DNA from 4 places in the Xanthomonas sp. NCPPB 901 genome. Region 1 is predicted to be linked to each of the others. Evidence: riboswitches for the same ligand, from Rfam matches in the RefSeq annotation. Region 1 holds a riboswitch; each other region holds the start of a gene.
The links. A riboswitch is a leader RNA that binds a small molecule or an ion and turns the genes downstream of it on or off. The one in region 1 is predicted to bind cobalamin.

Region 1 (5,372 bases):
TCCCGCGATACAGGCCATGCAGGTCGCCGCCGGCGCAGAACGCCTTCTCGCCCGCGCCCTGCAGCACCACCAGCGCCAGCGTCGGGTCCTGCGCCCACTGCGTCAGTTGCGCATCCAGCAGGCGCGCCATCTCCAGCGACAGGCCGTTGAGGGTCCGCGGCGCGTTGAGCGTGGCGATCCCGACGCGGCCGCCGCCGCCGGCGGCACGCGTCTCGCACAGCACGGCAGCGTCATCGGCGGCGCTCACGCGTTTCTCCATTCCGGCGCACGCTTGCCGAGGAAGGCGTTGACGCCCTCGGCCTGGTCGGCGCTGTCGAACAGGTCCACGAACGCCTCGCGCTCGCTGACCAGCGCACTCGCATGCGACTGGGTGCGGGTGGCCTGCACTAGGCGCTTGGCCGCGGCCACGCTGATCGGACTCTGCCGCGCCGCCTTGGCCGCCCAGTCGCGCGCCCGCGCCTGCGCCTGCCCGCTCGGCACGACCTCCTCGACCAGGCCGATCCGCAACGCGGTCTCGGCATCGACGCGTTCGCCGAGCAGAATCATGCGCTTGGCCCAGCCTTCGCCGACCAGCCGCGGCAGGTGCTGGGTGCCGCCGGCGCAGGGCAGCAGGCCGACCGTCGCTTCGGGCAAGGCCATCTGCGCCTGCGCCTCGGCGATGCGCAGGTCGCAGGCCAACGCCACTTCGAGCCCGCCGCCCATCGCATAGCCGTTGATCGCGGCGATGCTGACCCCGCGGAATCCGCTCAGCGCCTCGAAGGCCTCGCCGAAACGCCGGGCCACGTCGCGCGCGCGCGCCTTGTCGCCGTCCGCGAACTGATTGAGGTCGGCACCGGCGCTGAAGAACTTCTCGCCGGCACCGACGAGGACCAGCGCATAGATGTCGCGATCCGCGTCCAGCGCGCCGACCAGTTCGCGCAGCGCGCGCAGGCTGTGCACGGTCCAGGTGTTGGCCGGCGGATTGGACAGGGTGACCACGGCGGTGTGGCCGTCGATCTGCAGGCCCAGCCCGGTCCAGTCCCGGCTGCGGTAGGCGGTGTCGGCGGCGCTCATCGCAATTCCTCTTCGGTGTTCAGTAGGTGGCGCGCGACGATCACGCGCATGATTTCGTTGGTGCCTTCCAGGATCTGGTGCACCCGGCTGTCGCGCAGCAGGCGTTCGACCGGATACTCGCGGATGTAGCCGTAGCCGCCGTGCAGCTGCAGCGCGTCGTTGCAGATCGAAAAGCCGGCATCGGTGGCGAAACGCTTGGCCATCGCGCACCACACCGTCGCATCGCGCGCGCCGGCGTCGAGCTTGCGCGCGGCGGTGTGCACCATCTGCCGCGCGGCGACCAGCTGCGTGGCCATGTCGGCCAAGGTGAACTGCAGCGCCTGGAACTCGGCGAGCTTCCTGCCGAACTGGCGGCGCTCGCCCAGATAGCGCCGCGCCGCATCCAGCGCGCCCTGCCCCGCGCCCAGCGAGCACGCGGCGATGTTGAGGCGGCCGCCGTCGAGGCCGCGCATCGCGATGCGGAAGCCCTCGCCTTCCTCGCCCAGGCGATGCGCGAGCGGTACGCGCACGCCGTCGAAGTTCACCGCGCGGGTCGGTTGGCTGTGCCAGCCCAGCTTGTCCTCGTTGCGCCCGTAGGCGATCCCCGCCGCATCGGCCGGCACCGCGAAGGCGCTGATGCCGCGTGCGCCGTCCTCGCCGGTGCGCGCCATCACCACCAGCAGGTCGGTCGCGCCGGCGCCGGAAATGAACGCCTTGCTGCCGTCGATGCGGTAGCCGTCGCCCTCGCGCACCGCGCGGGTCTTCAGCGCGGCCGCGTCGGACCCGGCACCGGGTTCGGTCAGGCAATACGAGGCGAGCTTGCTGCCGCTGGCCAGTACCGGTCCCCAGTCCTTGCGCACCGCCGGCGTGGCGAAACGGGTCAGCATCCAGGTGGCCATGTTGTGGATGCTGATGAAGGCGGCGGTGGACGGGTCCACGGCGGCCAGTTCCTCGAACACGATCGCCGCATCCAGGCGCGACAGTCCGCTGCCGCCGGCATCCTCGTCCACGTACAGGCCGCAGAAGCCGAGTTCGCCGGCCTTGCCGATCGCCTCGCGCGGGAAGATCCCGTCCGCGTCCCAGCGCGCCGCGTGCGGCGCCAGCTCGGCCTGGGCGAAGCCGCGCGCGGCCTCGCGATAGGCGCGCTGCGCCTCGTCCAGGCCGGCATCGGCCGGCGGCTCCAGCGACCACTGCATCGCCGCGGCCGTCATGACAGGCGGATCGTGGTGTTGACGCCCTGCCCGGTGCCGGCGTCGTCGAACCAGCGCGCGGTGACGGTCTTGGTCTGCGTGTAGAACTGCACCGCCTGCTTGCCGTAGGGGCCGAGGTCGCCGAGCTTGGAGGCGCGCGAACCGGTGAACGAGAACAGCGGCACCGGCACCGGGATCGGCACGTTGATGCCGACCTGGCCGACGTCGATCTCTTCCTGGAACCTGCGTGCGGCGGCGCCGGATTGGGTGAACAGCGCCGTGCCGTTGCCGTTCGGATTGGCGTTGACCAGGGCGATCGCATCCTCCAGCGTGGCCGCCTCCAGGATCACCAGCACCGGGCCGAAGATCTCTTCGTCGTAGATGCGCATGCCCGGTGCGACCCCGGAGAAGATCGTCGGGCCGACGAAGTTGCCCTGCGCGAAACCGGGCACCGTCGGGTTGCGTCCGTCCAGTTCCAGCGTCGCGCCCTCGGCGATGCCCGTGGCGATCAGCGCTTCGATGCGCTCGCGCGCACTGCGCGAGATCACCGGCCCAAGATCAGTGCCAGGTTCGCTGCCGGCATTGACCTTCAGCGTCTGCGCCTTGGCCACCAACGCCGGAATCCACTGCCGCGCCTGGCCGACCAGCACCACCGTCGAGGCGGCCATGCAGCGCTGGCCGGCGGCGCCGAAGGCCGCGCCCACCAACGCGTCGAGGGTCTGCTCGCGCGCTGCATCCGGCAACACCACCGCATGGTTCTTGGCGCCCATCATGCATTGCACGCGTTTGCCGGCCAGCGCCGCGCGCCGGTAGACGTGGGTGCCGACCTTGGTGGAGCCGACGAACGACAGCGCCTTGATGTCGGCGTGGTCGCACAGCGCATCGACCACCTCGGCGCCGCCGTGCACGACGTTCAGCACGCCCTTGGGCACGCCCGCCTGCAACGCCAGTTCGACCAGCCGCATGGTCACCAGCGGATCCTGCTCGGACGGCTTGAGCACGAAGGTGTTGCCGGTGGCGATGGCCATCGGGAACATCCACAGCGGAATCATCGCCGGGAAGTTGAAGGGGGTGATGCCGGCGCACACGCCCAGCGGCTGCAGCAGCGTGTAGGTATCCACGCCGTTGGCGACGTTGTTGGCCAGTTCGCCCAGTTGCAGGTTGCCGATCGCAGCCGCCTGTTCCACCACTTCCAGGCCGCGGAACACGTCGCCTTCCGCGTCCGCCAGGGTCTTGCCCTGCTCGCGGGTGAGGATCGCCGCCAGCTCGCCCATGTGCGCCCGGATCATCTGCTGGTAGGCCAGGAAGATCCGCGCGCGGGCGCCGATCGGCGTCTTGCGCCAGCTGGCGAACGCACGCCGCGCGGCGGCGACGGCGGCGTCCACTTCCGCGGCGGTGGCGAACGGCACGCGCGCGAGCACGTCCTGGGTCGCCGGATCGACGACCTCGCGCCATTGGCTGCTGCTGGATTCGACGAACGCGCCGTCGATCAGCAGCTTGACGGTCGCCACCTCGGCGCGGGTCCGGGTCATCTGGTTCACGGGTCCTGTCTCCTCATCGCATCACCACCGGGCGGGCGGCGATGGACAGGACAAGCGAACGCGCGGCGCAGGGCCCCGACGTCGTTCGGCTCGCCAGGTTGCCCACCGCAACACCCGAGAAAGAACGTCGCAGGACGTCCACGCCAGGCCGGTCTCCGGGCTTGCGAGCAATGCGGGATCGCATTACCCCGACGCCTTCCCGCTTGCGCAGTGGTCTGTTGTCGGGTGTTCTCGCCTACCGTTGCGGGGGCAGCGCCGGCATCGGACCGGCTTCCCGTTTCACCCGGCGCGTCTTGCGACGACCAGGCACCTGAAGCGTGACCAGTGTAGTCGCGCCGCGGCGACGGCAACACGCTGCAGCGCAGCGCGCGTGTCGACGCCGGCACGCTGCGCGCCGTGGCCGACAGCGCATCGCGGCGTTCGCCTGCGACGGCCGGCGTGCACGACCGGCGGACACCAGGCTGCAGCAACGACACCGAACGCGCCGCACGATCGCCGCCGCCGCGAGCCGTCGCAGCGCCCCACGCGGAGGCCCACAGGCACGCGCCGCTATAGCCGGTGCTAAGAAGAGAAGCTGCAGGTTCGCGTGCGTTCTAGGTATGTTCGCCGCAGTTGGCGGCTGTTAGACTGCGCGTCCCCTTGGGGAGTAGCCTGCTGTCCGCCCTGCGCGGACAGCGCCCGTATCAACAGACTCGGCCGATGCGCCGTGGTACGGGCAGCCAGTTCGGTTGGCGAGACCAGCGGCGAGTGCGCAAGGCGAAGGCCGGGCGCGCGCACTCGTCGTTGTCGCCTGTCCCGGTAAGGTTCCCCATGTCGTTTCTTTCGATTCTGCTGCTCGGCATCGCCATGTCGACCGACGCCTTCGCCGCCGCGGTCGGCAAGGGGGCGGCGATGCAGCGCCCGCGCTGGGCCGACGCGCTGCGCGCCGGCCTGATCTTCGGCTGCATCGAGGCGCTGACCCCGGCATTGGGCTGGGTGCTGGGCCAGGCCGCGTCCAAGTACGTGGTCGCCTTCGACCACTGGATCGCCTTCGGCCTGCTCGGCGCGCTGGGCGTGCACATGATCGTCGCCGGTCTCAAGCCGGAGAGCGATGCGCCCGAGGAGGCCGCGCCCAAGCGCCACGGCTTCTGGAGCCTGGCCGCCACCGGCTTCGCCACCAGCATCGACGCGATGGCGGTGGGCGTGGGCCTGGCCTTCCTCGACGTGAACATCGTCGAGGTCGCGGCGGTCATCGGCCTGTGCACGCTGACCATGGTCACCCTGGGCATCATGCTCGGCCGCGCGCTCGGCGCCCTGGCCGGCAAGCGCGCGGAGATCGTCGGCGGCGCGCTGCTGATCGCGATCGGCTGCACCATCCTGTTCGAGCATCTGCATGGCGCGGGATGAGCGCGGTGGCGTTCGTTCGGCCCAGATTAGGGATTCGCGATTCGGAATTGGGGATGTGCGGCAGCGGTGCGCGCCCATCCCGCCATGACCGCGCCCTGGGTCAGGCCGGCTTGGCGGTGAATTCCAGGTAGGTGGACAGGATGTACTTGTCGCCGCTGCGCGGCGGCAGGCCCGCGTGCAGGAACATCCAGTACGGCGGGAACACCAGCAGGCGCCCGGCGCG
Region 2 (5,372 bases), 150 kb from region 1:
TCGCGCGGATGGCGATCGCCCATGCGCAGGGCTTCGCCGCGCTGCACCTTGGTCAGTTCGTTGATCACCCGCCGCAGCGGGCGCAGGCTCCATTGCAGGATGAAGGCCTGTAGCACCAGCAGGATCAGGCCGGCGCCGCCGAGGTTGAACCACACCCGGCCGCGGAACACGCGCAGCTGCGCGCCCAGCGCGCGGGTGTCCTCCATGATGTAGATGGTGACCGGGGTTTCCTTGTCGCGGCGCACGTAGGCCAGGCCGATGCCGTAACGGTAGACCTCGCCCTGGCTGCCGTCGATCTGGGTTATCGGCCAGGGGCCGTCGAAGGTTTCCTGGCGCGGTTCGAGCATGCCGCCCGTGGGCAGCAGCGGACCCTCGCTGGACATCGAGACCCAACGTTCGTTGGGCAGCACGATCTGCGCGTACAGGCCGCTGCCCGGCCGGTCGAAGTGCGGATCCGGCGGCGGCTTGTCGTAGTTGATGTACAGCGAGCCGTCGCGCGCCACGTCGACGTTGTTGGCGTAGGCGGTGGCGTAGCTCTTCAGACGCTCGCGCAGGTTGCTCAGCGCGGTGTCGGCGAAGGCCTGGTCCAACGCGTAGCCCGCCGCGGCCAGGAACGCCAGCAGGCTCAGGCTGGCGGCAAGCAGCTGGCGGGCCTGCAGCGAACGCGGGCGCCAGCGCTTGTACCACCTGGGTCGTGCCGCCACGCGGTCGCTTCCTCGGTGTGCTCGCCGGCGCCTGCGATCAGCCTTCGGTGCGCGGAATCGCGAACCGGTAGCCGCGGCCGCGCACGGTCTCGATCGGCTTCAACTCGCCGTCCGGGTCCAGCTTCTTGCGCAGGCGGCCGATGAACACCTCCAGCACATTGGAATCGCGGTCGAAATCCTGCTGGTAGATGTGCTCGGTCAGGTCGGCCTTGGAGACCAGTTCGCCGGCATGCATCATCAGGTACTCGAGCACCTTGTACTCGTAGCTGGTCAGGTCGACGTTGCTGCCGCTGACGCTGACGGTCTGCGCCGCCAGGTCCAGCGCGACCGGGCCGCATTCCAGGGTCGGCTTGCTCCAGCCGGCGGCGCGGCGCAGCAGCGCGTTGACGCGCGCCAGCAGCTCTTCGACATGGAACGGCTTGACCAGGTAGTCGTCGGCGCCCTGCTTGAGGCCTTCGACCTTGTCCTGCCAGCTGGAACGCGCGGTGAGGATCAGCACCGGAAACTTCTTGCCTTCGTCGCGCAGCGCCTTGATCAGCTCCATGCCCGACATCTTCGGCAGGCCCAGATCGATGATGCCCACGTCGAAGGGCACTTCGCGGCCCATGTACAGGCCTTCCTCGCCGTCCTGCGCCGCATCCACCGCAAAGCCTTCGCGCTTCAGGCGAGCGGCCAGGGTCTCTCGCAGCGGAGCTTCGTCTTCGACCAGAAGGATACGCATGAACTCTCCCTAGTAACTTACAGGTGGCCGGTGGCCGGGGCGGTGTGTGGAACCTGAACCGAACTATCCGGACTCACGGGTGATCGTCGCGTGGTGGCTCGGGGGGCTCGCCCGACCGCGGCGCCCGCGGCGGCGCCGCACGGCCAGGCTGCGGATCGTCCATATAGCGTACCCGCCCGCGACCATCCATATACTTGACGCGGTTGATGTCGCGCCCGTCGAACGGCACGCGCTCGGCGCCGAGGATCTGCCCACCGGTGGACCGCTGCACGCGGCGCACCGCGTCGGACAGCGAGCTGCCGACATAGTCGCGGCTGCGACCCGCGTCGCGCTCCGGCGGCGCCATCGCACCCGGCATGGGTGGTTGCTGCGCACGGCCATGCCCGGCCGCGACCGACGCCAGCGCGAGCGCGAAGACAGCGGCGAAGCGGTAGTGGCGGGAAGCGGAAGAGGTCACGACGGGCATCCTAACGGACTGATCGGAAACGTTCAAAACTTGTGAAGCGCGACACCTCGTGGAAACGAAGACAACCTCGAGAAATCGAGGCAAATTCTTGATTTTTCGGGGTGAATCCGGTCTGAACTTTTCCGGGCGATGCCGGCGGCATTCAGTGAAATGAACCTGCGGGAGGCCGATGCAAGGGCCGCGCCAGGCGTCCGGAGAAGCCCTTCGGCAGGCGCTTCGCGGCGTCTCCCCAAGCGCAGAGACTAGCCGTGAGCGCCTGAACAGAATCCCTGAACGACACGGGGAAGACATAGGCGACGGCGATCGAGGCACCACGCCGGTCAGCGCCGGCCGCGCCGTAAGGCTGGCGGTTCATCGGCAGGGCGAGGCGCCCGCCATGGTCCGGTCGAACCGCGCCGGGTCAGGCCGCTGCGCGCGCCGCCCCGTCGGTGACCGCCAGCGCGCGCTCCAGCAGCGCCCAGTCCGCGCCCGGCCGGTGCGCGCCTTCGCTGAGCACCTGGCGGAAGGCGCGGCCGCCGGGCTGGCCGTGGAACAGGCCCAGCAGGTGCCGGGTGATGTGCTTGAGCGCCAGCCCCTCGGCCAGGCGCGCCTCGACGTAGGGACGCAGCGCGCGCAGCAGCTCCGCGCGCGGGCGCGGCGCGGCGCCGGTCAGGGCCGCGTCCAGCCGGTGCAGGACGTAGGGGTCGTGGTAGGCGGCACGGCCCAGCATCACCCCGTCCAGCGCCTGCAACTGCGCCTGCGCCGTCTCCACCTCGGCCAAGCCGCCGTTGAGCACCACCTGCAGCTGCGGCCGCTCGCGCTTGAGCCGGTGCGCCCAGTCGTAGCGCAGCGGCGGCACCTCGCGGTTCTCCTTGGGCGACAGGCCCTGCAGCCAGGCGTTGCGCGCATGCACCACGAACAACCCGCAGCCGGCGGCGGCGACCTGGTCGACGAAGGCCAGGAACACCGCGTAGTCGTCGTCCTGGTCCACGCCCAGCCGGCACTTCACCGTCACCGGGATGTCCACTGCCGCGACCATCGCCGCCACGCATTCGGCGACCAGCGCCGGCTCGCGCATCAGGCAGGCACCGAAGCGCCCGGCCTGCACCCGGTCGGACGGGCAACCGCAATTCAGATTGATCTCGTCGTAGCCCCAGTCCTGGCCGATCTGCGCCGCCTGCGCCAGCAGCGCCGGCTCGCTACCGCCGAGCTGCAGCGCCAGCGGATGCTCGGACGCATCGAAATCCAGCAGCCGCGCGCGATCGCCCAGCACCACCGCATTGGCGTGCACCATCTCGGTGTACAGCCGCGCCGACGGCGCCAGCAGCCGGTGGAACACCCGGCAGTGGCGGTCGGTCCAGTCCATCATGGGCGCAACGGACAGGCGCAGCGAAGCGGCGTAGCGCGCGGGGAGATCGGAGGTTGGGCGCTGAAGCGTCATCGCACGTCGTACCGGCGTTGCCGGCCATGCGCCGGAACGCCAAGTCTTGGCTTAGGGATCAATAGCTTACACGTTCGCGCTGAACGTTGCCGGGACCTGCCGGGAAAACGCACCTGGCGCTTGACCCGCCGCCGCTTCCAGCCTATCGTGCGCTCGCCGAAGGTATTCATCGCTTCATTCGGATGAAGGGATGGATTTAAACGGGAATCCGGTGACGGCCGGCGCCGCAAGCGCCTGCCCATTCCGGAGCTGCCCCGCAGCGGTGAATGGAAACGACCTCCGTCAATGGCACTGGGCCGGCGCATGCCGGCCTGGGAAGCGACGGACAGTAGGTGCGCAGCCGGCACGGTGCGCGTGTCCATCAGCCCGAATACCGGCCCCGGCCGGAGGACCGTGCGTCCTCCGATTCGACCTGGCGCCTCCGCGGGGAGGCGGCCGGACCGCGACCCGGCCTTGCGCCGCGCCGCGTCGTCCGCCTGCCCGCGCGGTACCGGTTCGCCCGCGGGGGCGAAGGTCGCTGGCGTGGCGGGCGGTCCGTGCGAACGGGGCGCGCGGCGCGCGGTTCCTTCGTTCCTCAATGCCCTTGAACGCAATGAGGAAACGCAACATGACGATCGTGACCAACCTGGGCTTCCCGCGCATCGGTGCGCGGCGCGAGCTCAAACAGGCGCTGGAACGCTACTGGCGCCGCGACATCGACAGCGCGCAACTGCAGGACACCGCACGCGAGCTGCGCCAGCGCCACTGGCAACTGCAACGCGAGGCCGGGGTGGACGTGCCGCCCAGCAACGACTTCAGCCTGTACGACGCGATGCTCGACACCGCGTTCCTGTTCGATGCCATTCCGCAACGTTACCGCGCGCTGGCCGATGCCGATCCGCTGGCCGGCTACTTCGCGATGGCGCGCGGCACGCAGGAACACGGCCTGGACCTGCACGCGCTGGAAATGACCAAGTGGTTCGACACCAACTACCACTACCTGGTGCCGGAACTGGCGCGGCGCCAGCACTTCCGCCTGCGCGGCGACAAGCCGGTGGTGGAGTTCCTGGAAGCCAAGGCGCAGGGCATCCAGACCCGGCCGGTGCTGATCGGGCCGGTGACCTTCCTGGCGCTGTCCAAGACCGTGGACGGCAGCGACCGCTGGGCGCTGCTGGACAGCCTGCTGCCGGTGTACGCCGAGCTGCTGCAACGCCTGCATGCGGCCGGCGCTGGCTGGGTACAGCTCGACGAACCGGCGCTGGTGCTGGACCTGGACGACACCGCGCGCGAGGCCTATCGCCGCGCCTACGCCTTCCTGGCACAGGCGCCGCGGCCGAAGGTGCTGCTGACCAGCTACTTCGGCGAACTGGGCGACAACCTGGAGCTGGCGATGGCGCTGCCGGTGGACGGCGTGCACGTGGACCTGGTGCGCGGCGTGGCGCAACTGGATGCGGTGCTGCAGGCCCTGCCGGCCGGGCGCGTGCTTTCGGCCGGCCTGGTCAACGGCCGCAACGTGTGGCGTACGCCGCTGGACAACGCGCTGACCCTGGCCCGCTACGCCGCCGGCCATGTCGGCCGCGAGCGGCTGTGGCTGGCGCCGTCGTGCTCACTGCTGCACGTGCCGGTGGATCTGCAGCAGGAGACCAAGCTGGACCGCGAACTGGTCGGCTGGCTGGCCTTCGCCAAGCAGAAGCTGCAGGAACTGCGCACCCTGGCCGATGCGCTGGACGACCAGCCGCAGGCGCAGGCTGGGCTGGACGCGGCGCGCGATGCGCTGGCCAGCCGTCGCGCCTCCACCCGCGTGCACCGCGCCGAGGTGGCGCGGCGGGTCGACGCGCTGACCGACGACGCCAGCCGCCGGCAGTCGCCGTATGCGCAGCGCCGCCAGGCGCAACAGGCGGCGCTGCGGCTGCCGCTGTATCCGACCACCACGATCGGCTCGTTCCCGCAGACCGAGCAGGTGCGGCAGGCGCGCGCGCAGCACAAGGCCGGCAAGCTCGACGATGCCGCCTACGACGCGTTCCTGGCCGCCGAGACCGAGCGCTGCGTGCGAGCACAGGAGCAACTGGGCCTGGACGTGCT
Region 3 (5,372 bases), 130 kb from region 1:
GCGCAGGTCGTGGGAGATGCCGGCCAGCAGCAGCGCACGCTCGGCCGCGGCATGGCGCACGTCGGCGCTGGCCTCGGTCAGCGCCTGCGCCAGCGCCGCGACTTCGCGCGGGCCGCCGGTGGCGATCGGCGCGGCCTGCTCACCGCGCACCAGGTGCGGCGCGGCTTGCGCCAGTTGCCGCAGCGGTCGCACCAGCCGCCGCGCGACCACGGCGGCGGCCAGCCAGACCAGCAGCGTGCAGCCGGCCAGCAGCGCCACCGAGAATCGGCGCAGGCCGTGTCCGCGCGGCTGGCTGGAGAATGCGATCCACAGCGGCGTGGGCGTGGCCAACTGCAGCCACAGGGTGCCGTCGGCGTCGCGCCGCAACGCGCGTCCGGGGCCGAGCTGGTCGGCCGCGCGGCGCTGCACGGCGTCGGCCAGCGGGCCGGCGGCATTGGCCGTGGGCGGCGCGGTGCGCAACTGCAGCCCGGCCTCGCGCAACGCCGGCGCCAGCGCCGCGGCGTCCGGCGAGCGCTGCAGCGCCTCGGCGACATTGGCCAAGCCGTGCAGCACGCGCAGTTGCTGCTGCGCCGCCGGTCGCAGCGCCAGTTCGCGGCCGAGCAGCAGCGCCAGCAGGCCGGCGCCGGCCAGCACCAGCGCGATCACCAGCGCCAGCTGCCCGAACAGGCTGCGCGGCCAGCCGCAGGCGCCGGCGGCGGCGCCGCTCATGCCTGCGGCTCCGGCGGCACGTACACGTAGCCCACGCCCCACACGGTCTGGATCAGCCGCGGCAGGCGCACGTCGTCCTCCAGCAGCTTGCGTAGCCGCGCGACGACCACGTCGATGCTGCGGCCCAGCGGCTCGTGTTCGCGGCCGTGGGCCAGGCTGGACAGGCGGTCGCGGCTGAGCGGCTGCTGCGGATGCCGCAGCAGCACCGACAGCACCGCGAACTCGGCGGTGGTCAGCTTCAGCGGTTCGCCGTCGCGGCGCAGTTCGCGCCGTCCCAAGTGCAGGCGGAAGCGGCCGAAGCCGATCTCGCCACCCTCCGGCTGCGGCGCGCCGGCGCCGCCCGGGCGGGTGCGGCGCAGCACCGCGCGGATCCGCGCCAGCAGCTCGCGCGGGTTGACCGGCTTGGGCAGGTAATCGTCGGCGCCGATCTCCAGGCCGACGATGCGGTCGATCTCGTCGCCCTTGGCGGTCAGCATCACGATCGGGGTGGTGTCGCCCTGGCCGCGCAGGCGCCGGCAGATCTCCAGGCCGGTCTCGCCGGGCAGCATCAGGTCCAGCACCACCAGGTCGTAGTGGCCGCGCGCCAGTGCCTGCTGCAGTTGCACGCCGTCGGCCGCCGCCTTGACCGCGAAGCCCTGGCTCTCCAGGTAGCGGCACAGCAGGGCGCGCAGGCGGTCGTCGTCGTCGACCAGCAGCAGGCGGGGAGCGGGCGCGGCATCGTGCATGGCCGTCACTATCGGCTGCGCCGCCACCTTGCGGCAACGGCGGCCGCGGCGCATCTGTAAGCGGATGTTTCCGCCGCGGCCTGCGGCAACATCCGCTGGCCGATGCGGCGCCCGCGGCGCCCGCGTCGTGGCTACGGTGGCATCCGGCAGCACGCCGCTGCCGCCACCGGAGAACGCCATGTCGCTGTCCCGTCGCATCCCCCCGTTGCTGCTGGCGCTGGCCGCCGGCGTCCTGGCCGTCCCTGTCGCCCAGGCGCGTGAGCACACCCGCACGCGCACCGCCGGCGACGCCGATGGCGCCCGCCACGCCGCCGTGCAGGCCAGCGCCAGCGGCGCCCACGGCAGCACGCAGCGCGCCCGGCAGTGGCAGGCCGACGGCCAGGGCAACGCCAGCGCGGGCAGCGCCGCCACCCGCACCACGGCCGCCGGCGGCAGCGCCACGCGCCAGGGCAGTACGGACCGCGATGCCGATGGCAGCATCAGCCGCCAGGGCAGTGCCAGCGTCCAGCGCGCCGACGGCGCCAGCGCCAGCAGCAGCGGCAGCCTGACCCGGGCCGCCGACGGCACGCGCAGCGGCAGCCGCCAGAGCAGCGTCGACGGCGCGCAGGGCAGCTACCAGGGCAGCACCAGCGTGCAGGACGGCAGCATCGTCCACACCGGCACCTGCACCGACGCGAGCGGCACCGTGGTGCCGTGCCGGCCGTAGGCGAGGGCGCGGCGGCGGGGCGGTTCCAGGACATACGCCCGCGTCCGCCGCCGGCTTCACGGGCCCGTCACGGCCGCGAACGGGCCCTCCGCGGCGGGCCGGAACCCGCCGCCATCGGCAAACCGTTGCCAGGCTTAGGTTTTCGTAATTCCACCCATATTTAGCGTTGACGTCGTCGAGCGACCACACTATCTTGGGGTGGTCGGTTCCGGCGGCCCCAAGCCGCGGGATCAAAAGGGAAGCCGGTGCGGCGTGGCAACGCCAATTCCGGCGCTGCCCCGCAGCGGTAATTGGGAACGAACCCGTCATCCGCACTGAGGCGCCCGCCTTGGGAAGCGACGGGCTAGGAACCGGCCACGCGGCCGCCGCCCATCAGCCCGAAGACCTGCCGACAGCCGCGCGAAGCACACCGCGCGGCGCCGACCGTGTGATCTCCGGGGGGAGAGGGTCGGTGCAGCGACGACCGCCCGCAGGCCCGCCGCCTGCGCCGTTTGCAGTCTTCGCGACACCGCCGCCACCCGCCGATCCGGTCGGACCGCTGCCTGCGAGGGTCGGGCGGCCGCGTGCACCACGCTTGGAGACCTTCATGAGCCAGACCCACAGCCTGCCGGCCACCGCGTCCGTGGACGCCGTCGTCGACCCCACGACCGCTGCCGCCACCGCCCAGCCGGAGCCGGCCAGCAGCGAGCCGAGCAACGACCAGCGCGCCGTGACCTGGATCGTCAAGGACGGCGGCAACCGCCGCATGGCCTTCGACCGCTCGCGCCTGCAGCGCACCCTGGACCGGATCCACGCCGAGTTCCCGCAGCTGGACGTGAGCGACTACGAGCGCAAGGCCTTCGCCTTCATCGAGAAGAAGGAAAGCCTGTCGGCCGACGACATGGTCGACTACCTGATCCGCGAGGCCGAGTCGCGCGTGGACATCGCCACGCCGGAGTGGGAGTACTTCGCCGCGCGCCTGTACCTGGACCGCCTGTACAAGCGCGCCAGCAAGAACCGCTTCTACGATGCCGGCGAGAAGTACGGCTCCTATGTCGGCCTGCAGGAAAGCCTGGCCGACCGCGGCGTGTACTCGATCGACATCCTCAAGAACTACTCCAAGGACGAACTGGCCGAAGCCGGCCGCATGATCGACCCGGAGCGCGACAAGCTGTTCGCCTACAACGGCCTGTACCTGCTGGCCACCCGCTACCTGGCCACCGACAACTCGCGCAAGGTCTACGAACTGCCGCAGGAGCGCTGGCTGACCATCGCCCTGTACCTGATGCAGGACGAGAAGCCGCGCGAGCGGCGCATGCAGCTGGTCGGCGAGGCCTACTGGGCGCTGTCCAACCTGTACATGACCGTGGCCACTCCGACCCTGGCCAACGCCGGCAAGATCGGCGGGCAGCTGTCGAGCTGCTTCATCGACACCGTCGACGACAGCCTGCAAGGCATCTACGACTCCAACACCGACGTGGCGCGCGTGTCCAAGCACGGCGGCGGCGTCGGCGCCTACCTGGGCTACGTGCGCTCCTCCGGCTCGGCGATCCGCGGGGTCAAGAACTCCAGCGGCGGCGTGGTGCCGTGGATCAAGCAGCTCAACAATACCGCCGTGTCGGTGGACCAGCTCGGCCAGCGCAAGGGCGCCATCGCCGTGTACCTGGACATCTGGCACCGCGACATCGAGGCGTTCCTGGACCTGCGCCTGAACAACGGCGACCAGCGCCTGCGCGCGCACGACGTGTTCACCGCGGTGTGCGTGCCGGACATCTTCATGGAAGCGGTGGAGCGCCGCGGCGAGTGGTACCTGTTCGACCCGCACGAAGTGAAGGAGGTCAAGGGCTGGTACCTGCAGGACTTCTTCGACGAGAAGCGCGGCGAAGGCAGCTTCCGCGCCCGCTACGAGGAAGTGGTGGCCGACGAGCGCATCGGCCGCAAGGTGGTCAAGGCCATCGACATGTTCAAGCGGATCATGGTCAGCCAGCTGGAGACCGGCAACCCGTTCATGTTCTATCGCGACGAAGTCAATCGCATGAACCCGAACAAGCACCAGGGCATGGTCTATTCCAGCAACCTGTGCACCGAGATCCTGCAGAACATGAGCCCGACGCGGGTCATCCAGGAGATGATCAGCGGCGACCAGATCGTCACCACCAAGCAGGCCGGCGACTTCGTCGTGTGCAACCTGTCCTCGGTGAACCTGGGCCGCGCGGTCACCGCGCAGCCGGACCTGCTGTCGCCGGACATCCTGGAGCGGCTGATCCGCATCCAGGTGCGCATGCTCGACAACGTCATCGACCTCAACGAGCTGCCGGTGCCGCAGGCCACCATCACCAACCAGAAGTACCGCGCGATCGGCCTGGGTACCTTCGGCTGGCACCACCTGCTGGCGCAGAAGGGCATCGACTGGAACTCGCCGGCGGCCGAGGAGTACAGCGACACGCTGTACGAGCGCATCAACTACCTGACCATCCAGGCGAGCCTGGCGCTGGCCAAGGAGAAGGGCGCCTACAAGGTGTTCAAGGGCAGCGACTGGCAGAACGGCGAGTACTTCAGCAAGCGCGGCTATACCAGCGCGGAGTGGCAGGAGCTGGCCGCGCAGGTCGGCGTGCACGGCGTGCGCAACGCCTGGATGGTGGCGGTGGCGCCGAACATGAGCACCGCGCAGATCGCCGGTTCCACCGCCTCGATCGACCCGATCTACAGCGCGTTCTACTACGAAGAGAAGAAGGACTTCCGTCGCCCGGTGGTGGCGCCGGGGCTGACCGTGGACACCTACCCGTACTACGAGAAGGGCGCCTACCGGGTCGACCAGTTCGCCAGCGTGCGCCAGAACGCGCGCCGCCAGCGCCACGTCGACCAGTCGATCAGCTTCAACTTCTACGTGCCCAGCGGCATCCGCGCCAGCACCCTGCTGGACCTGCACATGACCGCGTGGAAGGAAGGCCTGAAGACCACCTACTACGTGCGTTCCAACGACATCGACATCAGCGAGTGCGAGTGGTGCTCGAGCTGATCGCTGGCGCCTGAGTCCAGCGTCGCGCGGCAGGCCGGTCCTGCCGCGCGCGTTCCGCATTCCCGCGCCGACCGCCGGCGCCGTTCACCCGACTTCACGAAGCAACTTCCATGGCCATCGCGCTCGACCGCATCAAGATCCTCGAACCGCTGCACCCCAACCGGTCCACCGGCATCATCAACGGCACCACCAGCGGCATCCTCAACTGGAACGACATCCCGTACCCGTCCTTCTA
Region 4 (5,372 bases), 530 kb from region 1:
GCACGCTACGACCTGCATGCCATGGCGATCGAAGCCGCACTGGCCGGCCTGGGGGTCGCGCTGGTGCCGCGCCTGTATGTGGAAGCCGAACTGGCCGACGGCCGCTTGCTGTGTCCGTGGCCCGCGGCCACCTCGATCGCCAAGACCTTCTGCCTGGTGCTGCCGGAGCCGGTGCAACTGAGCGATGCGCCGCTCCAGCGATTCGTCGACTGGCTGCTGGAGGAGGCGCGCGCCACCGCCGCTGCGCACTGACCGCGACGAGGGCGGCGTCGCCGATGGCGGCGCGAACCGCTCAGCGCGGCAGCCGATACTCCAGCACCTCATCGCCCAGGGCGTCGATCGCGCCGGTCGGGCGCCAGCCGAGGTGGCGATAGAACCCATGCGAGCGCAGCGCCGGGTCGGCCGCGCAGCCCAGAAACAGGCGTGCGAAGCCCCAGCGGCGGAAATCCTCGACCATCCGCGCCAACAGCGCCTTGCCGATGCCGTGGTTCTCCCATTCGGGCAATAGCGCCAGCACCATGATTTCGCCGTTGTGGCGGTTGCCGAAGCAGTAGCCGACCATGCGCCCGGCGACCTCGGCCACGTGCCCGGGCACGCTGCCATCGGCGATCCACGCCTGCCAACTGCCCGCATCGATCTCGAGCGCGGCCAACTGCTCGGCGGAGAATGCGTTCTCGCGGGTGCGTGCGCGCAGGTCGATACAGGCGGCCGCATCGGCGGGAACGGCAGGGCGATAGACGACACGCATGCTGGCAATCCTTTGCATCGGCCGGCACTGCCGGTGGGTGCGCAGCATGCCATGGGCACGCTGCGCACGCCCGCAAGCAGCCGCGTCACCGCTCCTGCAGGAGCGGCTTCAGCCGCGAACGGAGCGTTCCTGGCGATGCCCGTTCGCGGCTGCGGTTGTTCCTGCGGCGCGCTGCGTGCGGTCAGCGCACCGCCGGCGCGTAGCGCAGGGTCAGCGCGTACTCGCGGCCCGGCTGGTTGTACCAGTTCACCGTCTGGTAGTCGCGGTCGAACACGTTGCTGGCCTTGGCCTGCAGCGTCCAGTCCGGGGTGAACGCGTATTCCGCGCGCAGGTCGACGGTGCCGTAGCCGGCCAGGCGCACGCGGTTGGCCGCATCGTCGAAGCGGTGGCCGCTGCCGAAGACGGTGACGCCGAGCTTGACCGGGCCGATGCCGCGGTCCACGTCCAGGCGCGCGGTGTTCTGCGCGCGGCGTGCCAGCCAGTTGTCGCGGTTGTCGCCGTCGCTGCGGTTGCGCGGGTCGGTGTGGCTCAGCTGCGCCGACAGTTCCCAGCCGGCCAGCAACGCATAGCCGGTCAGCTCGGCGCCGCGGATCCGCGCCTCGTCGACGTTGACCGGCAGGAAGCTGACCGCGTCGTAGGAGATCAGGTCCTTGACCCGGGTCTCGTAGGCGTTGAAGGTCCAGTTCCAGCTGTCGGCATACTGCGCAATGCCGAGGTTGCCGCTCTTGGAGCGCTCCGGCTTCAACGCCGGGTTGCCGGCGAACGGGTAGTACAGGTCGTTGAAGGTCGGCGCCTTGAAGCCGGTGCCGACGCTGGCGGTGAGCTTGAGGCCGTGGTCCAGCGCCAGGCCCCAGCCGAGGCTGCCGGTGGTGTGCTCGCCGAACTGCTCGTTGTCGTCGCTGCGCACGCTGGCCTGCACCTGCTGCGCGCCGAAGCGGCCCTGGTACTCGGCGAACACGCCGGTGTTGTCGCGGCTGTCGACGTCGAAGGCGGTGCTGCTGGCGACGTGCTCGCGCTGCCAGTCGCTGCCGACGCTGAGCAGGTGGCCTTCGGCCAGGGTGATGTCGCCCTGCAGCGAGGCGGTGTCGCGGCGGCTGTCGAAGGTGCTGACGAAGCTGCGGGTGCGCGCGCCGGGGGCGCGGTAGTAGCTGTCGGCGTCGTCGACGTTGCGGCCGAGCTGCGCGGCCAGGTGCAGGCGATCGGAGGGCGTCCAGTCGAGCTTGCCGCCGAACACCTGCTGGGTGTTGTCGGCCTCGTTGCCGGCGAATTGCGGGTCGCCGTCGTATTCGTTGCGGCTGTCGATGTTCAGCGCCTGGCCTTCGATGCGCAGCGTATCGGTCAGCGCGTAGCCGCCGCGCGCGCTCAGCGAGACGTTGCGGTAGCCGTCGCGGTCGGGCTGGTCGACGAAGCAGCCGGCGAACAGCGTGGCCGAGCCGTTGCAGGCATTGATGCCGTCGGTCTTCTGGTAGCCGCCCTGCACGGCCAGCCAGCCGCGCTCGCCGCGGTTGCTGAAGCCGGCGCCGGCCTCGCGCAGGCCGTGGCTGCCGCCGCCCAGGCTCAGGTTCTGCTGGAAGCCCTGGCCGCCGCGGCGGGTGAAGATCTGGATGACGCCGCCGATCGCGTCCGAGCCATACAGGCTCGAGCGCGGGCCGCGCACGATCTCGATGCGCTCGATCTGGCTCAGCGGCAGGTCCTGGAACGCGGCCAGGCCGGCGCTGGCCGAGCCGATGCGCACGCCGTCCACCAGCACCAGCACGTGGTCCGATTCGCTGCCGCGCAGGCTCAGCGTGGTCAGCTTGCCCAGCCCGCCCTGGTTGGAGATGCCGATGCCGGCGCGGCCCTGCAGCAGCTGCGCCAGCGAATCGGCCTGGCTGCGCTCGATCTCGGCGCGGTCGATGACCTGCGCCGGGACCACGCTGTCCTCCACCGAGATCTGGGTGCGGGTGGCGGTGACCAGGACCTGGTCGAGGTCGGTGGCGGCATCGGCGGCGTGGGCCAGCGCGGGCAGGGACAGGGCGGACGCGATCGCGACCGAAAGCAGGCGGGACGACATGGGTGGCAACTCCGGCGCGCGGCTGCGCGCTGTGACGGCAAGGGAGTCGCGAACGGAAGGTGCAAGCGGACGGCGCCGGACGCGGCGCGGCACGCCGCGACGCCCTCCGCATCGCAACCAGTGAACTGCAAGGCCGGTCTCCGGGCTGGCGATCGGGGAGGCGGGCCTCCCGGCTGCGACGCCTTCCCATGCCGGGGCACAGTGGCGCAGGTCGTCAGCGCGGATCGCTTACCGTTGCGGGGGCAGCGCCGGCCTTGTCGCAAGACGCACCGGCTTCCCGTTTCAACCCGCTGACCGGAGCCGGCGGGTCACCTTGAAGCGGCGCGATTGTACGCGATCGCCGCCGGCCGCGCGGCTTAGTCTGCGTGGGACCCGTGGCCGTCGTCGTCGCCGTGGCGGTCGGCCAGCGGCGCGTCGGGCGTGTCCTGCGCATAAGCGCCGTCGGCGTCGTCGTCGCCGCGTGCGTCATCGCGGTCGAAATGGGTGGTCGCCACCGGTCCGGCGACTGGCAGGCCGCGCTGCGCCGGCAGCGCCGCCGTCGCGGTCTCCAGCTCGCCCAGCAACTGCGCGCGCCGCGCCTCGGACAGTTCCTGCCAGTGGCAGCCGCTGAGCGCGCCTTCCAGCGAATACAGCAGGTTGAGGCTGGGCTTGAAGCCGGCGCGCTTGACCTTGACGAAGGCGCCGACCGCGCCGGCCGCCTCCAGGTCCTGCTGCGTGCGCACGCCGACCTGGCGCAGCCAGGCCGCGCTCTTGGGGCCGATGTTGCGCAGCTTGGCGGTACTCATCGCAGGCTGTCGACGAAGACCTGGGCGATCGCTTCCAGGCCTTGCTGGTCGTCGGCGTCGAAGCGGGCCAGGTCGGGGCTGTCCAGGTCGAACACGCCGACCAGCGCACTGTCGCGCAGCAGCGGCACCACCAGTTCCGAGCGCGAGGCCGCATCGCAGGCGATGTGCCCGGGGAATGCCTCCACGTCGTCGATGCGCTGGGTCTGGCCGCTGCTGGCGGCCGCACCGCACACGCCCTTGTGCAGCGGAATGCGCACGCAGGCGGGCAGGCCCTGGAACGGCCCGACCACCAGCTCCTTGCCGTCGTAGAGATAGAACCCGACCCAGTTCAGCCGCGGCAGCGCGTGGTAGACCAGCGCCGCCAGGTTGGCGGCATTGGCGATGCGGTCGGGTTCCCCGGCGACCAGGGCGCGGGCCTGGGCGAGCAACTGGGCGTACTGTTCCGGCTTGCTGCCGGTGAGCGAGGACGAGGCGAACATCCCGCGAGTCTAGCAGCGCGCCGGGTCCGCCGGCACCGCGGCGGCTGACGCGCGCGGCGTGCCCGGCTATCCTGCGCGCCGCCGCGCGTCCCGCCGGCCAACCGACAGGGTTTCGCATGGCTGTGTCCGCCTTCTACGTCACCGGCACCGATACCGGCATCGGCAAGACCATCGCCAGCACCGCGCTGCTGCACGCCTTGCGCGCGCGCGGCCAGCGTGCGGTGGGCATGAAGCCGGTGGCCAGCGGCTGCGCCCGCGACGCCGGCGGCTGGCGCAACGAGGATGCGCTGGCGCTGCAGGAGGCGAGCCTGCCGCGTCCGGCCTACGCCGATCTCAATCCCTACGCACTGCCGTTGCCGCTGGCGCCGGAACTGGCCGCCGCCGACGCCGGCGTGGAGCTGGAGCTGGCGCCGATCGCCGCCGCGTTCGCGCGCCTGCGCGCGCAGGCCGACGTGGTGGTGGTGGAAGGCGTGGGCGGCTGGGCCGCACCGCTGTCGGCGACGCTGGACCAGGCCGATCTGGCGCGCGCGCTGGGGCTGCCGGTGCTGTTGGTGGTCGGCCTGCGCCTGGGCTGCCTCAACCACGCCCGGCTCAGCGCCGCGGCGATCGCCGCCGACGGCCTGCAGTGCATCGGCTGGATCGGCAACGAGATCGATCCGGCGATGGAGCGCATCGACGACAACATGGCGATGCTGCGGGCGCGCCTGCCGATGCCGTGCTGGGGCCGCCTGCCGTACCGGCCGCAACCGCAGGCCGAGCAGTTGGCGGCGCAGTTGCAGCCGTGGGCGGGAATGTCGCCCGACTGAGCCGCTGCCGAGCGCGCGCCGCGCTGCCGCCGTTTGTGGGAGGGACTTCAGTCCCGACGCGTCTTTGCTGAGGCGTCGGGGCTGAAGCCCCTCCCACAAAAGTAAGATGTCCCGGCACTGCAAGATGGGCTACTCCCGAGTGCACAGTTCAGCTCTCGGAATAGGCGCATGGGTAAGCCCGATAGAAGCAGGAGATCTACCGGTCTCTGGCGAAGCATCGGGGCTGAAGCCTCTCCCACAAGGAAAGCCAGCAACGCGCGCAATCGACAACTCCCCAATCCCAACTCCCGAATCCCGCCCATAAAAAAGGCCCGGTAGAGGGAGGGATCTACCGGGCCTGGGGTTGCACGGGGGGAGGGACCCATGCAGACCGAGCGTGCGTCGGGCGGCGTACCGCAGCGACGTCGAATACGGTGTTACTTGGCGGAAGGCTTGGCCTTCGGCGCGGCCTGTTCGGTCGCCGCCTCGAACTGGTGCTTGGCGAGCTGGCCGATGGCTTCG

Region 2: linked by a shared signal. The riboswitch ahead of metE (5-methyltetrahydropteroyltriglutamate--homocysteine S-methyltransferase) and the one ahead of AC1PME_RS20535 (CoA-acylating methylmalonate-semialdehyde dehydrogenase) in region 1 are both predicted to bind cobalamin.
Region 3: linked by a shared signal. The riboswitch ahead of AC1PME_RS19970 (ribonucleoside-diphosphate reductase subunit alpha) and the one ahead of AC1PME_RS20535 (CoA-acylating methylmalonate-semialdehyde dehydrogenase) in region 1 are both predicted to bind cobalamin.
Region 4: linked by a shared signal. The riboswitch ahead of btuB (TonB-dependent vitamin B12 receptor) and the one ahead of AC1PME_RS20535 (CoA-acylating methylmalonate-semialdehyde dehydrogenase) in region 1 are both predicted to bind cobalamin.

The regions. Positions count from the first base shown of each region.
Region 1 is NZ_CM161511.1:4,811,862-4,817,233, forward strand. It holds gene AC1PME_RS20520 (enoyl-CoA hydratase/isomerase family protein) at 1-259, opposite strand, end outside; gene AC1PME_RS20525 (enoyl-CoA hydratase) at 244-1,053, opposite strand; gene AC1PME_RS20530 (acyl-CoA dehydrogenase family protein) at 1,050-2,228, opposite strand; gene AC1PME_RS20535 (CoA-acylating methylmalonate-semialdehyde dehydrogenase) at 2,240-3,754, opposite strand; cobalamin riboswitch at 3,893-4,092, opposite strand; gene mntP (manganese efflux pump MntP) at 4,574-5,149, shown strand; gene AC1PME_RS20545 (2OG-Fe(II) oxygenase family protein) at 5,250-5,372, opposite strand, start outside.
Region 2 is NZ_CM161511.1:4,661,215-4,666,586, forward strand. It holds gene AC1PME_RS19880 (ATP-binding protein) at 1-659, opposite strand, end outside; gene AC1PME_RS19885 (response regulator transcription factor) at 742-1,425, opposite strand; gene AC1PME_RS19890 (hypothetical protein) at 1,499-1,882, opposite strand; gene dusA (tRNA dihydrouridine(20/20a) synthase DusA) at 2,292-3,311, opposite strand; cobalamin riboswitch at 3,454-3,707, shown strand; gene metE (5-methyltetrahydropteroyltriglutamate--homocysteine S-methyltransferase) at 3,919-5,372, shown strand, end outside.
Region 3 is NZ_CM161511.1:4,680,770-4,686,141, reverse strand. It holds gene AC1PME_RS19985 (ATP-binding protein) at 1-708, opposite strand, end outside; gene ompR (osmolarity response regulator transcription factor OmpR) at 705-1,433, opposite strand; gene AC1PME_RS19975 (hypothetical protein) at 1,612-2,139, shown strand; cobalamin riboswitch at 2,326-2,546, shown strand; gene AC1PME_RS19970 (ribonucleoside-diphosphate reductase subunit alpha) at 2,726-5,137, shown strand; gene AC1PME_RS19965 (ribonucleotide-diphosphate reductase subunit beta) at 5,248-5,372, shown strand, end outside.
Region 4 is NZ_CM161511.1:4,278,253-4,283,624, reverse strand. It holds gene AC1PME_RS18125 (LysR substrate-binding domain-containing protein) at 1-252, shown strand, start outside; gene AC1PME_RS18120 (N-acetyltransferase family protein) at 293-748, opposite strand; gene btuB (TonB-dependent vitamin B12 receptor) at 930-2,801, opposite strand; cobalamin riboswitch at 2,916-3,132, opposite strand; gene AC1PME_RS18110 (TfoX/Sxy family protein) at 3,158-3,586, opposite strand; gene AC1PME_RS18105 (GAF domain-containing protein) at 3,583-4,065, opposite strand; gene bioD (dethiobiotin synthase) at 4,182-4,871, shown strand; gene AC1PME_RS18095 (phasin family protein) at 5,288-5,372, opposite strand, start outside.